DNA from 2 places in the Bacillus sp. AK128 genome. Region 1 is predicted to be linked to the other one. Evidence: riboswitches for the same ligand, from Rfam matches in the RefSeq annotation. Region 1 holds a riboswitch; the other holds the start of a gene.

What was found. A riboswitch is a leader RNA that binds a small molecule or an ion and turns the genes downstream of it on or off. The one in region 1 is predicted to bind thiamine pyrophosphate.
Region 2: another riboswitch for thiamine pyrophosphate. It lies ahead of M1D60_RS22515 (3-oxoacyl-ACP reductase); the one in region 1 lies ahead of tenA (thiaminase II).

The regions. Positions count from the first base shown of each region.
Region 1 is NZ_CP096379.1:3,457,979-3,464,359, reverse strand. Features, by position in the region: gene M1D60_RS17375 (EAL and HDOD domain-containing protein) at 1-115, shown strand, start outside; gene M1D60_RS17370 (SulP family inorganic anion transporter) at 390-1,862, shown strand; gene M1D60_RS17365 (hypothetical protein) at 2,451-2,648, shown strand; gene M1D60_RS17360 (YbjQ family protein) at 2,629-2,943, shown strand; TPP riboswitch at 3,014-3,120, shown strand; gene tenA (thiaminase II) at 3,234-3,911, shown strand; gene M1D60_RS17350 (ECF transporter S component) at 4,243-4,824, shown strand; gene M1D60_RS17345 (ABC transporter ATP-binding protein) at 5,031-6,381, shown strand, end outside.
Region 2 is NZ_CP096379.1:4,503,803-4,510,183, reverse strand. Features, by position in the region: gene M1D60_RS22530 (ABC transporter ATP-binding protein) at 1-535, opposite strand, end outside; gene M1D60_RS22525 (SulP family inorganic anion transporter) at 782-2,230, shown strand; gene M1D60_RS22520 (universal stress protein) at 2,246-2,665, shown strand; TPP riboswitch at 2,762-2,862, shown strand; gene M1D60_RS22515 (3-oxoacyl-ACP reductase) at 3,013-3,765, shown strand; gene M1D60_RS22510 (LLM class flavin-dependent oxidoreductase) at 3,846-5,153, shown strand; gene M1D60_RS22505 (hypothetical protein) at 5,372-6,381, opposite strand, start outside.

The DNA of each region.
Region 1 (6,381 bases):
AGACTGGGTTACTTTTTCCGCAATAAGTACCAAAATCGGTATACCTGAGGAAGAAATTATGAACTGTTACTCAAAAGCTTTTGAATGGTCAACCTATATTGTTGAACTTGTTTAAGCAGCATAAACGGTAAACTCAAGAAGTGCTAACTAGCATTTCTTTTTTTTTTTTTTTGAAAATTCTTTTTAATTATAGATATGGACTTTTATGAAAGTTAGAGTAAATGATAGAAAAATTAAGAAAATGAAAGTTTTTATTAGATGATGTACGCTTACATGGACATTTGATAATTCGTAAGGGTGTGATAAGATTTTGATGTTAAAAACGGCCCTGACTTTCATGAGAGTTGAAAGTCAATAATAAATTTATAATAGGAGAAAGAGGTGCAGTTTTGAATTTACAACAACTAAAAACTGAATGGTTTGGAAATATCCGTGGGGATATTCTAGCAGGGATCGTTGTGGCATTGGCTCTAATCCCAGAGGCAATCGCATTCTCAATTATCGCAGGTGTTGACCCAATGGTAGGTCTTTATGCTTCCTTTTGTATTGCTGTCGTTATTGCTTTTGTAGGCGGAAGACCTGCTATGATATCAGCTGCCACAGGTGCGATGGCGCTATTAATGATTACCCTTGTTAGAGACCATGGATTGGAGTATTTATTTGCAGCGACTATCTTAACAGGAGTCCTTCAAATTATTTTTGGTCTGCTTAAACTGGCTAGATTTATGAAATTTATTCCGCGTTCCGTAATGGTAGGGTTTGTTAATGCGCTTGCGATTTTAATTTTCACTTCGCAGTTACAGCATTTTGTGGGAGAAGGAATTGCCATGTATGCAATGGTAGCGGGGGCTCTTGCGATTATTTATCTGCTACCAAGAATTACAAAAGTAGTACCATCACCACTAGTAGCGATTGTTGTGATTACAATTATTGCTATATACACAGGTAGTGGAGTTCGTACAGTAGGAGATATGGGTGAGTTAACTCAAGCTTTACCGTTTTTCGGTATTCCCAATATTCCTTTCACATTTGAAACATTAGTGATTATTTTCCCTTACGCTCTAGCTTTAACTATGGTTGGTTTGCTGGAATCTTTATTAACAGCTACGATTGTTGATGATATGACAGACACTACAAGTGATAAGAACATGGAGAGCCGTGGTCAAGGGATTGCGAACATTGTGGCTGGATTCTTTGGTGGTATGGCTGGATGTGCAATGATTGGCCAGTCTGTGATTAACGTAAAGTCAGGCGCTAGAGGTAGATTATCAGCTTTAGTTGCAGGTGTGTTCTTAATGTTCCTAATCTTAGTATTAGGAAATGTCGTAATCCAAATTCCAATGGCCGCTTTAGTAGGTGTCATGATCATGGTTTCCATTGGTACATTTGACTGGTCTTCTCTTAAGAATTTAAATAGAGTACCAGTAACGGATTCCATAGTTATGGTGGTCACGGTGGTAACAGTAGTTTTCACCCATGACTTATCAAAGGGTGTATTCGCTGGAATTATATTAAGTGCCATCTTCTTTGTTGCGAAAATATCAAAGGTACATGTTTCCAGCTCGTTTGATCATGTATTAAATAAAAAGACTTATAGAATAAGAGGGCAAGTATTCTTCGCATCTGTAACCGATCTTGTTGAGTGCTTTGATTTGAAAGAAGAAGTACAAAAGGTTGAAATTGACTTCTCGCAGGCCCATGTCTGGGATGATTCAGCGGTTGCAGCTATCGATAAAATTGTTATTAAACTAAGAGAAAATAATACTGCAGTTACGATCATTGGCTTGAATGAGCATAGCTCTACGCTAGTGGACCGTTTAGCTGTTCACAATAAGCCAGGCGCCAAGTTGTCTGGACATTAATAGATTGTGTGGAACTCCCATCCCTTGTGGATGGGGGTTTTTCTGTTTTAGGGAGTATGAGTATTGGTTTTTCCTCTCTACCTCCGGCTTGCTTTGTCCTTCATCTGCCTCATGAAGGACATTTACTCTCTACCTCCGGCTTGCTTTGTCCTTCATCTGCCTCATGAAGGACATTTCCTCTCTACCTCTTGCTTGTTTTGTCCTTCATCTGCCTCATGAAGGACATTTCCTCTCTACTTCTGGTTTGCTTTGTCCTTCATCTGCTTCATGAAGGACATTTCCTCTCTACTTCTGGTTTGCTTTGTCCTTCATCTGCTTCATGAAGGACATTTCCTCTCTACCTCTGGCTTGCTTTGTCCTTCATCTGCCTCATGAAGGACATTTCCTCATGAGTGCTGATTCTCTTGAGTTCGTGCTGGTATTGGGATTAGTGCAATTCTTCATGTATATCAACAGCCTGAAACTTAGGTGAAAATCCGGCTTCTAGGATTCTTACGCAAAACAACAATCTATACAAAACCAGCATTTATTAAAAACAGCTACCATTTCATTCCAAAAAGTTATACATTTAAGTAGGGAGTGATGAAATTGAAATATATTCTAATTTCATTATTAATAATTAGTCAGCTGGCTGGATTTTTCTTTCTTGTTCAGCAGCAGTTTGTTACGGCCATTATTTGTTTTATTCTAAATGGATTAGCACTGGTACTCTTATTAATCACACTAATTCGAGACCGTGTGAAGGAAAAAAAAGAGGAGGAAGACAATGATTATCGCGACTACTGAGTTTGTACCTGGTAAGGAAGTTAAGGAGTATATTGGTTTTGTTAAGGGGAGTACTGTTCAATCCAAGCATATTGGGAAAGATTTATTGGCTGGCCTTAAGACAATTGTAGGTGGAGAAATTAAAGAGTACACAGAGATGATGGAAGAGGCAAGAAAAAATGCAATTGGGAGAATGGTAAGGGATGCAGAGGCGAAGGGTGCAAATGCAATTATTGCGATGAGACTAGAAACCTCTGCTGTCATGACCAATGCTTCTGAAATTATCGCATACGGGACAGCAGTTATTGTCGATTAAAAATCAAGTGAGTAGTTGTTGACAAATATTTGTAACATGTTATGATGATTACGAAAATAACATAATCGAATGATTTCACTAGGGGAGCCTTTAAAAGGCTGAGATTAAAGTTTCACTTTAAGACCCTTTGAACCTGATCTGGTTTATACCAGCGTAGGGAAGTGGAGGTTGGAATCTTTATTCCTTTCTAACTACAAAACCACTTTTCTTATGAAAAGTGGTTTTTTTGCATTTATGCATTCACTATACCTCTAACCTAGTGGAAAAGTTCAAGAAAATGGAGGGGAAGTATGAAATTTACTGAGCAATTAAGGAAAGATGCAGACGCGATTTGGGAAGCAAGCTTTCATCACCCGTTTGTAACAGGGATAGCGGATGGAAGTCTGCCCTTAGAATGTTTTAGGTTTTATGTTTTACAGGATTCCTATTATTTAACGCATTTTTCAAAGGTTCAGGCACTAGGTGCATCAAAAGCATTAGACCTACATACGACATCTAGATTTGCGGCACATTCACAGGGGACATATGAGGCAGAACTTCAGCTGCATGAGAATTTCTCTAAAAGAATGGGAATAACAGAGGAGGAAAGACAATCCTTTCAACCAGCCCCTACTGCTTATGCCTACACATCACATATGTACCGTGCAGGTTATGGTCATCTAGGAGATATTCTATCTGCTATTCTACCTTGCTACTGGCTTTATTATGAAATTGGAGAAAGGTTACAAGGAGCAACTCCTGCAGAACCAATCTACCAGGATTGGATCGCTGCATATGGCGGCGAATGGTTCAGAGAGTTAGTAGAAGAACAGATTAATAGATTAGATGAAATAGCCAAATGCTTAACTGAGGCGGACCTTAAACGAATGAGAGAAAACTTCCTAATTAGCAGCCAATACGAGCTTTCTTTCTGGGAAATGGCCTACAAACAAGAAAAATGGCCAGTAACCGAAACAGCAAACGTTTAGGGGATAATTAAGGAAAGACAGATTCTTGTAAGTTTTGCTTATGTAAAAAATCAAACTGATTATTAGCACTGTTGATTGAAGTGGAAGGATGCGAGACTCCTGAGGGAGAAGCCGTTCAGGTGAGACCCCACAGGCAAAGCCGAGGAGGCTTAATGGAACTTCTGCTAAGGTCGCTCACGTCCTGTGAGCAACGCAGAAGCCAGCACATCCTGTGCAAGTGCGGAAAGCGAGTGTCCTGTAACGAAAATCAACAACTTAATTTAAAAGAGCTAGCTTTTAAAATACAGGCCAAAAACGGCCAATAACTTGAACCAACTCGGAGGGAATACCTATGTCAAAAGGATTAAAGCTTACAGATATATTAGTAACAGTTATCATTGCGATTGTATTTGGTGTTGTTTATAAACTATGGAGTCCTATTTATGCAGCTGTTGCTCCATTAGGTCTTCATGTGGATCAACTTCTTTATGGAATGTGGTTTATTGCGGCTACTGTTGCGTTCTTGATTATTAGAAAACCTGGAGTGGCCTTTCTAGCAGAAGTTGCAGCAGCATCTGGTGAATTTTTAATGGGATCTGAATGGGGACTTGAAGTATTAATTTATGGAGTATTCCAGGGTCTTGGTGCAGAGCTTATTTTCATGTTATTCCTTTACAAGCGCTTTGATCTATTAGTAGTAAGTTTGGCTGCTGTTGCTTCAACGGTTGGATCGTTAATTATGGACTTCTATAAAGGATATATTGGAGACCTAGCTCTTTGGAACTTAAGCCTGTATATGGGTGCAAGAACCATCGGTGCAATTTTAATAGCGGGAGTATTTGCTTATTTCCTAGTGAAAGCATTAGAAAAGACAGGGGTAACCAACTTGGTTAGATCAGCCGATCAAGCAGATTACGACGCATTGAATCAATAGGTTGTGTCAAAGTACAGTGTTGATTATTAGCAGGGTTGATTGAAGTGGAAGGACGCGAGACTCCTGCGGGAGAAGCGTGGTGAAGGAGACCCCGCAGGCGTGAAGCGCCGAGGAGGCTCCCGAACCCGCCCGTGGAAAGCGAGTGTCCTGGAACGGAAATCAACAACAAACTTTAACATAGCCAATCAATAAAGGATAGGTGACGTATGAAGCCTTGTATGAAACTTGAGAATCTACGACTGAAATTTCCAAAAGAGAAAGACTTGCTATTTAAAGATTTAAATATAGAGATTAACAAGGGGGAGAAGGTACTCCTCCTTGGCCCTTCTGGGTGCGGAAAGTCTACCTTATTGCAGGTATTGGCGGGAATCATTCCTAGGTCCATAGAGGTGCCAATGAAAGCTGACACCATTGAATTACCAGTCTCTTCAGGGTATGTCTTTCAAGACCCAGATAGTCAGTTCTGTATGCCTTATGTTGATGAAGAAATTGCATTTGTACTAGAAAATCTACAAGTACCAAGAGATCAAATGAAGCAACAAATCACCACATATCTTGAGAAGGTTGGTTTAAAACTAGCTGATTTGCATACGAATATACAGACCCTTTCAGGTGGCCAAAAGCAAAGGTTGGCGATTGCTTCCATATTAGCCCTTGAACCAGATGTGCTATTTCTTGATGAACCTACAGCCATGCTTGATCCTGAGGGGACAATAGATGTATGGAACACCATCGAACATTTGATGGATGATCAAACATTAGTAATAGTTGAGCATAAAATTGAGCATGTAATGAGATTAATAGATCGAGTGATTGTGTTTAATCACGATGGTGCAATTATTGCCGATGGAGAGAAAGAGGTGATTCTCCACACTCATTTGCCTCTACTCCGAAGTCATGGTATTTGGTACCCAGGAGTTTGGGACGAATACATGGATATTCATCCTAGAACGCATACAGAGGAGAAAATTATTCAATCTTCTCCTATTATTTCCTTAACAGATTTCGAGGTGCATAGAAAGAAGAAGGCTGTTGTTAGTGTACCTTTTGTTCAAGTTCATTCACATGAGTGGATTGCGATTGTTGGTGAAAATGGAGCTGGGAAAAGTAGTTTACTCCAGGGCTTGATGCAATTAGTTGAGACCAAGGGGAAGTATCTCCTTAATGAGAAGAACGTGGATAAAAAAAGAGAACTGTTTCTAGACCTTGCCTTTGTTTTTCAAAATCCAGAATTTCAATTTGTCACCAACTCCGTTTATGACGAATTGGCTCATTCACTTAAATTGTTTGAAACAAAAGAATCGTTAATACAACAAAAGGTTGATGAAATGTTGCATCGTTTTTCACTTACAGAGCATCAAGAGAAGCATCCTTATCAATTATCAATGGGGCAGAAAAGAAGATTAAGTGTTGCTTCATCCATTATGCAAAACCAAAGGATTCTTCTACTAGATGAGCCTACCTTTGGTCAGGATAGTAAAAATACCTTTGCCCTTTTAGAGTATTTAGAGGAGGAGCGGCGAAAAGGAAATACCATCCTGATGATTACCCATGATG
Region 2 (6,381 bases), 1.0 Mb from region 1:
CAAGCTTGCGTAAATGATCTCTGATTTCTCTAATTCCGGCAGGATCTAAACCGTTAGTAGGTTCATCTAAGATGAGTACCTTTGGATCGTGTAATAGTGATTGGGCAAGACCAAGCCTTTGTCTCATTCCGAGCGAATAGGTTTTGACCTTATCGTGAATTCGATTTGTTAAGCCGACAAAATCTACGACTTCATCAATCTTCTCCTTCTCTATTCCCTTAGACATTCTGGCAAAATGGAGTAGGTTATCGTAACCACTTAAGAACTTATACATTTCTGGGTTTTCAACAATTGCCCCGACATTCCTTACTGCTTTTTCAAAGTCCTTCCTTACACTAAAGCCAGATATCTTAATGTCACCAGAAGTGATTCCCATCAGACCGACCATCATTCGAATAGTAGTTGTTTTACCAGCTCCATTTGGTCCTAGAAAGCCGAAGACCTCTCCTTTGTTTACTTCAAAATTTAGAGAATCAATGATGGTTTTCCCTTTAATTTTTTTTGTTACATTTTGTATCTGAACAATTCCTGTCATTTGGTATCTTCCTCTTTTCTCATCCCGTATTTTCATGCGGGTTTTTATGATACTTTGATCATAATGTAAAAAAGTCACAGTACTGAAGTGAGTATCGTCATAATAAAGTCACATCTTATGTTGCGATAAAGTAATAACGGTGTTTCTTAGGTAATAGGAATCTAGCTCATTAGCTTATGTAGGAAACAAAATCGAATTAATTAGTTTTAAGCCATTAGCTCATACTACAAAGAAAGGAGGCGTAGTATGGAGACATTAACATATAAACAATCTTGGTTCGGAAATGTAAGAGGAGATATCCTATCTGGAATAGTCGTAGCACTTGCATTGATACCTGAAGCGATTGCCTTCTCTATCATTGCAGGTGTTGATCCGATGGTTGGATTATATGCTTCGTTCACTATTGCAGTAGTGATTGCTTTTGTTGGTGGTAGGCCGGGAATGATTTCAGCAGCTACAGGTGCGATGGCCTTATTATTTATTGATTTGGTTGCTGAACATGGAATCCAATATCTTCTAGCTGCGACAATTTTAACAGGAATTATTCAAATACTATTTGGAGTCTTTAAATTAGCTAGATATATGAAGTTTATCCCGAGGTCTGTGATGGTAGGATTCGTCAATGCGCTTGCCATTATGATTTTCACCTCTCAGCTTCAGCACTTTGTAGGGGAACAGTGGATTATGTATGCTCTGGTTGGACTAACCTTAGCGATTATTTATTTATTTCCATATCTTATAAAAGCAGTTCCTTCTACATTAGTTGCCATTGTAGTCATCACTGCTTTATCCATTTTCATGAACTATGGAGTTAGAACTGTAGGAGATATGGGAACAATCACTCAGACGTTGCCAGAATTCTTCATTCCAAACATCCCTTTGTCAATCGATACCCTTATGATTATCTTTCCTTATTCTTTGGCCCTTGCTGTTGTTGGTTTATTAGAATCGTTATTAACAGCCACGATTGTCGATGATATGACAGACTCTGATAGTAATAAAAATGTTGAAAGTAGAGGTCAAGGTATAGCGAATATTGTGACAGGATTTTTTGGAGGTATGGCAGGATGTGCGATGATTGGTCAATCAGTAATAAATGTTAAATCTGGTGGAAGAGGAAGGCTATCTGCCCTAGTAGCAGGTGTTTTCTTAATGTTTTTAATTGTCGTACTTGGTGATATTGTAGTCCAAATACCGATGGCGGCTCTAGCTGGGGTGATGATCATGGTATCAATAAGTACTTTTGATTGGAACTCACTTCGAACCTTACATTTAGTGCCTAGAAGTGATGCGATTGTGATGGTGATTACTGTTTTAGCAGTTGTTTTAACCCATAACTTAGCTATTGGGGTATTCACTGGTATCTTATTAAGTGCCATTTTCTTTGTGTCTAAAATATCAAGAGTCCGTGTAAATAGTAAGGTGGAGGGGAATACAAGAATATATGAAGTTAAAGGAGAGCTCTTTTTTGCCTCTGTTACAGAACTTTTAACTAAGTTTAATTACAAAGAAGAGATGAAAGTTGTAGAAATTAATTTAAGTCGTTCGCATATTTGGGATGAATCTGCTGTTGCAGCCGTAGATAAGGTTGTTTCAAAATTTAAATCGAACGGTATCCAAGTAGAGGTAACGGGGTTAAATGAGGATAGTACGGAACTGGTAGAAAAGCTAGCAAATAAATTGAGTTCTCATTAAAAGAGGTGATGCTGAGTGTATAAAAAGATTGTTTTAGCAACAGATGGTTCAGAGCATTCAAAGCGAGCTGCTGAAAATGCCATTCATATTGCAACATGTACAGAAAACTCGAAAATCGAAGTCATTTATGTTGTAAATGCAGATCGAGCAAAGTCGGATGTGTTAGCTAGCTGGAATTCAATTGAGATTAATGACTCAAGAAAAGAAAGAATGAAGGATGTTGAAAAGAAGGCTTTAGAAGCTGGGGTTAACTTTGAGGTCAAGGTATTACACGGTGAGCCTGGTCCAGCAATCGTGGAATATGTAAATAAGTCGAATACGGACATTGTTGTGATTGGTAGTAGAGGTCTGAATACGTTACAAGAGTTTGTTCTAGGTAGCGTTAGTCATAAGGTTGCTAAACATGCAAATTGTCCGGTGTTGATTGTAAAGTAAAAGCTTTAATAGATAAAACTACACTGACACCAATGTGGTGGAAGGTTCTTCCTTGACATATATTTCCTAAAACTATAACATTGAAGATAACTTGAATATATGCACTAGGGGTGTTATTTAACTGAGATGAGAATTACCTCAAACCCTTTGAACCTGAACTAGGTGAAACTAGCGTAGGAAAGTGTAAACTCTTATACATATTTATAGAGCGATTGTGCCTTATTTTTAATATGTAGTTATTTGTTTTTACGCAATTTTCCTATGGGAGAGTTGCGTATTTTTTTATTTATCTATCTATCTATCATTATTAGTTAAGTAATATCAAATTTAAAATAGGAGTTGTTAGGATGACTAGAACAGTATTAGTAACAGGTAGTAGTAGAGGTTTAGGAGCAACTATTGTAAAGACATTGGCGGAAAGAGGATTTAAAGTGGTTATCAATTACTATAAAAGCAAAGATGCTGCTGAGAAGCTAGTTTCAGAGATTGGTGAGAAGAATGCTATTGCAATTCAAGCTGATGTAACAAATCGTAAAGAAGTAGATAACTTGATCAAAGAAGCAACGGAATATTTTGGTCAAATAGATGTTGTAGTCAACAATGCTTTAGTAGATTTCAAATTTGATCCAACCAAACAAAAAACCTTCACAGAACTCACTTGGGATGATTATCAAAAACAACTTGATGGTACTTTAAAAGCAGCATTTAATGTAATTCAAAGTGTCCTACCTCAATTTATGGAACGAAAAAATGGAAGTATTATAGGCATAGGTACTAACTTATTTCAAAATCCTGTTGTACCTTATCATGAATATACAACAGCTAAAGCTGGATTAATAGGTTTTACACGTAATATCGCTGCTGAATTAGGCGTATATGGTATAAGAGCGAATGTAGTTTCAGGCGGATTATTAAAAACGACTGACGCCAGTGCTGTTACAACACCAGAAGTATTTGATTTAATTGCACAATCAACACCATTGAAAAAGGTGACCACACCTCAGGATGTAGCAAATATGGTTGCTTATTTATCTTCGGAAGAAGCGAACGGTATTACAGGTCAAAATTTTACAATCGATGGCGGTTTGACAATGAACTAATGCTTAAATGATCATGGATAACCTCCAAAAGAAGGAGTATCCATGACAATTATTAATGATCTATTTTGAGGTGTAAACAAATGACAAAAACTATAGAAAAACAACTACACTTAGGTGTTTTGCTGTATGGTTGTGGACACCATCAAGCTGCTTGGTTAATGCCTGACTCAAGCGTTGAACGTATTGGTGACATTTCTTACTACCAATCTTTAGCGCAGTTAGCGGAAAAAGGTTACTTTGATGCCGTATTCTTTGCTGATAATCAATCTTTCCAAGCTAAAAATTTTAGTGATATGCCTGCATTTTGGTTGGATCCAATAGTTAATTTAACTGCTATATCTCAAGTAACAAATCATGTGGGATTAGTTTCAACCATCTCAAGTACTTTTTCTAATCCTTTCACCGCTTCACGGCAGCTATTAAGTTTAGATCATATTACAAAAGGACGTGTTGGTTGGAATCTTGTTACGTCAATGACTGATTTAGAGGCGTTAAATCATAGTATGGAAGAACTGCCTCCTCATGACAAACGTTATGAGAAGGCAGATGAATTCGCTGCTTTAATGAGTAAGTTATTTCTTTCATGGGACAGTAAGGAGTTTCTACATGATCGAGAAGAAAGAAAATTGATAAATCCTTTAAACATTAAGTCTTTTAATCACGAAGGTACCTATTTTAAAGTATGTGGCCCATCCACTACGCCAAAAAGTCCGCAAGGTAAACCAGTCTCCATGCAAGCAGGGGCATCTAAACAAGGCATTGCATTAGCCGCAAAATATGCTGATGCAGTCTATTCAGTGTCGTGGAACTTAAAACAAGCAAAAAAATTTCGTCAAAAATTAGATGAACAAGTTAAACAAAGCGAAAACAGCAATAGACATATTAAAGTATTTCCAGGCTTAGTAACCTATGTAGGTCATACTCATGAGGAAGCTTTAGCCAAAAAAGCTGCATTAGATGAGCAATTACCTCTTGAAACAGCTCTAAAGCAGTTGAGTTACTTTATTCGACAAGACTGTTCTAACTGGGAAATTGATAAAGAAGTACCTCCATTACCCCCAGTAGAAGAATTTTCTGGTCCAGTTGGACGTTACGAAACGATACTAGAAATTATTAGTGATAAACAACCTACGGTAAGAGAACTATTAGGATATCTTAATGCAGGTGGTGGTCATCACACGCTGATAGGTACTCCGGATGAAATTGTCGATCAGATGGAAGTCTGGTTTGAAGCAGGGGTGGCTGACGGATTTAATCTTATGCCTCCTACATTACCAGGTAGTTTAGAAGACTTTGTTGAACTAATTGTTCCTGAAATGCAAAAAAGAGGTATTTTCAGAGAAAAATATGAAGGTCATACCTTCCGTGAACATTTAGGATTAACATAATAAGTTATGATAAGATGACGGTACTAGTTGAAGAGGTAAGATGGTGGTACTAGTATAAAAACTGGAGAATCCTCTCGTAGGAGTAATGATCATTGGACTTACTGATTAGGCACTAAGATAACTATTTTATCAATCCAAACGCTATCAATTTCTTTAAAAAAGATTCTAGGCTAACTAGAATCTTTTTTAATTTTAATAGAATAAATACAGATTAGAATTTATGAGCTTTTTTGAATTTGTTTATATAAATACTGATAAGACTTTGATTCATCGAACATACCTAACTCGTGATACAGTTTGGTGAGCCAGCTTATAGAATGAGGATTTGTTGGGTTTAACTCCACGTCCCAAAGGAAACACTCAATCGCCTGAGGAATTTGGTGGATTTCATAATACAATTCACCCATTACATGCTGCTGTTCAGGGTCCTCTTTAATACTATACATCTTCTTAATTTTGCTAATCATGTGCAATGGGATATGGAATAATGGTTGAAGCCACTGATAAACAAAGTTTATATCATGCTGCTTAAATAATCTAGGCAGTAAGGCTTGTAGCAAGAGATCTAATTGTTTAGTGTTAGCATCAACAAGGTTTTGAGAGGAGAATTGGTCAAAAGGTAAAATGTAGGTAGAGTCTAGATTTTCAACAATTGTGATAAGGAATTCCAATTGTGTTTCCGAAAATGGATTTTTATAATCCGTTAATAGTTGGAAGGCATCTTCATATTGATTGTGGTTTATAAGTTGAGATAGTAAAAAATGTTGAAGTTTTTCTTTGTTTTCGGTGCGTTTGGTTTGGTTGTAAATGGAAAAAAGATATGAAGAAAGGTCTATGTTTGGCCGTTCGAGTGAGTATTTTAGTAAATCCGACAGTTGTTCTTCAAAGTTTTCTGTATAGTGGGTTAGACGATGGTTGTATAGGGTGAGACTTTCTAGATGACGGGAATATTTACGTAGCTGTGCTTGGAGGAGGTTGAATGATTTTACTTCATCCAACTTTAGATAAAGCTGATTTTCTACATATAACGAATCAAATTGAAGTAATGTTACTAGTTCTGATTGGTAACGAAAGGTATACTTTTGATAATCGAGATGAGAGATGAGTGACTGAGCCCACTCATTTTTAGGGTATTTTTGTAAAATTAGTTGAAGTAATCGGAACGCCATGAGGAATTTTCCATCTCTACGGAATTGTAGACATATTTCCTTTAATGATGAAATAACGG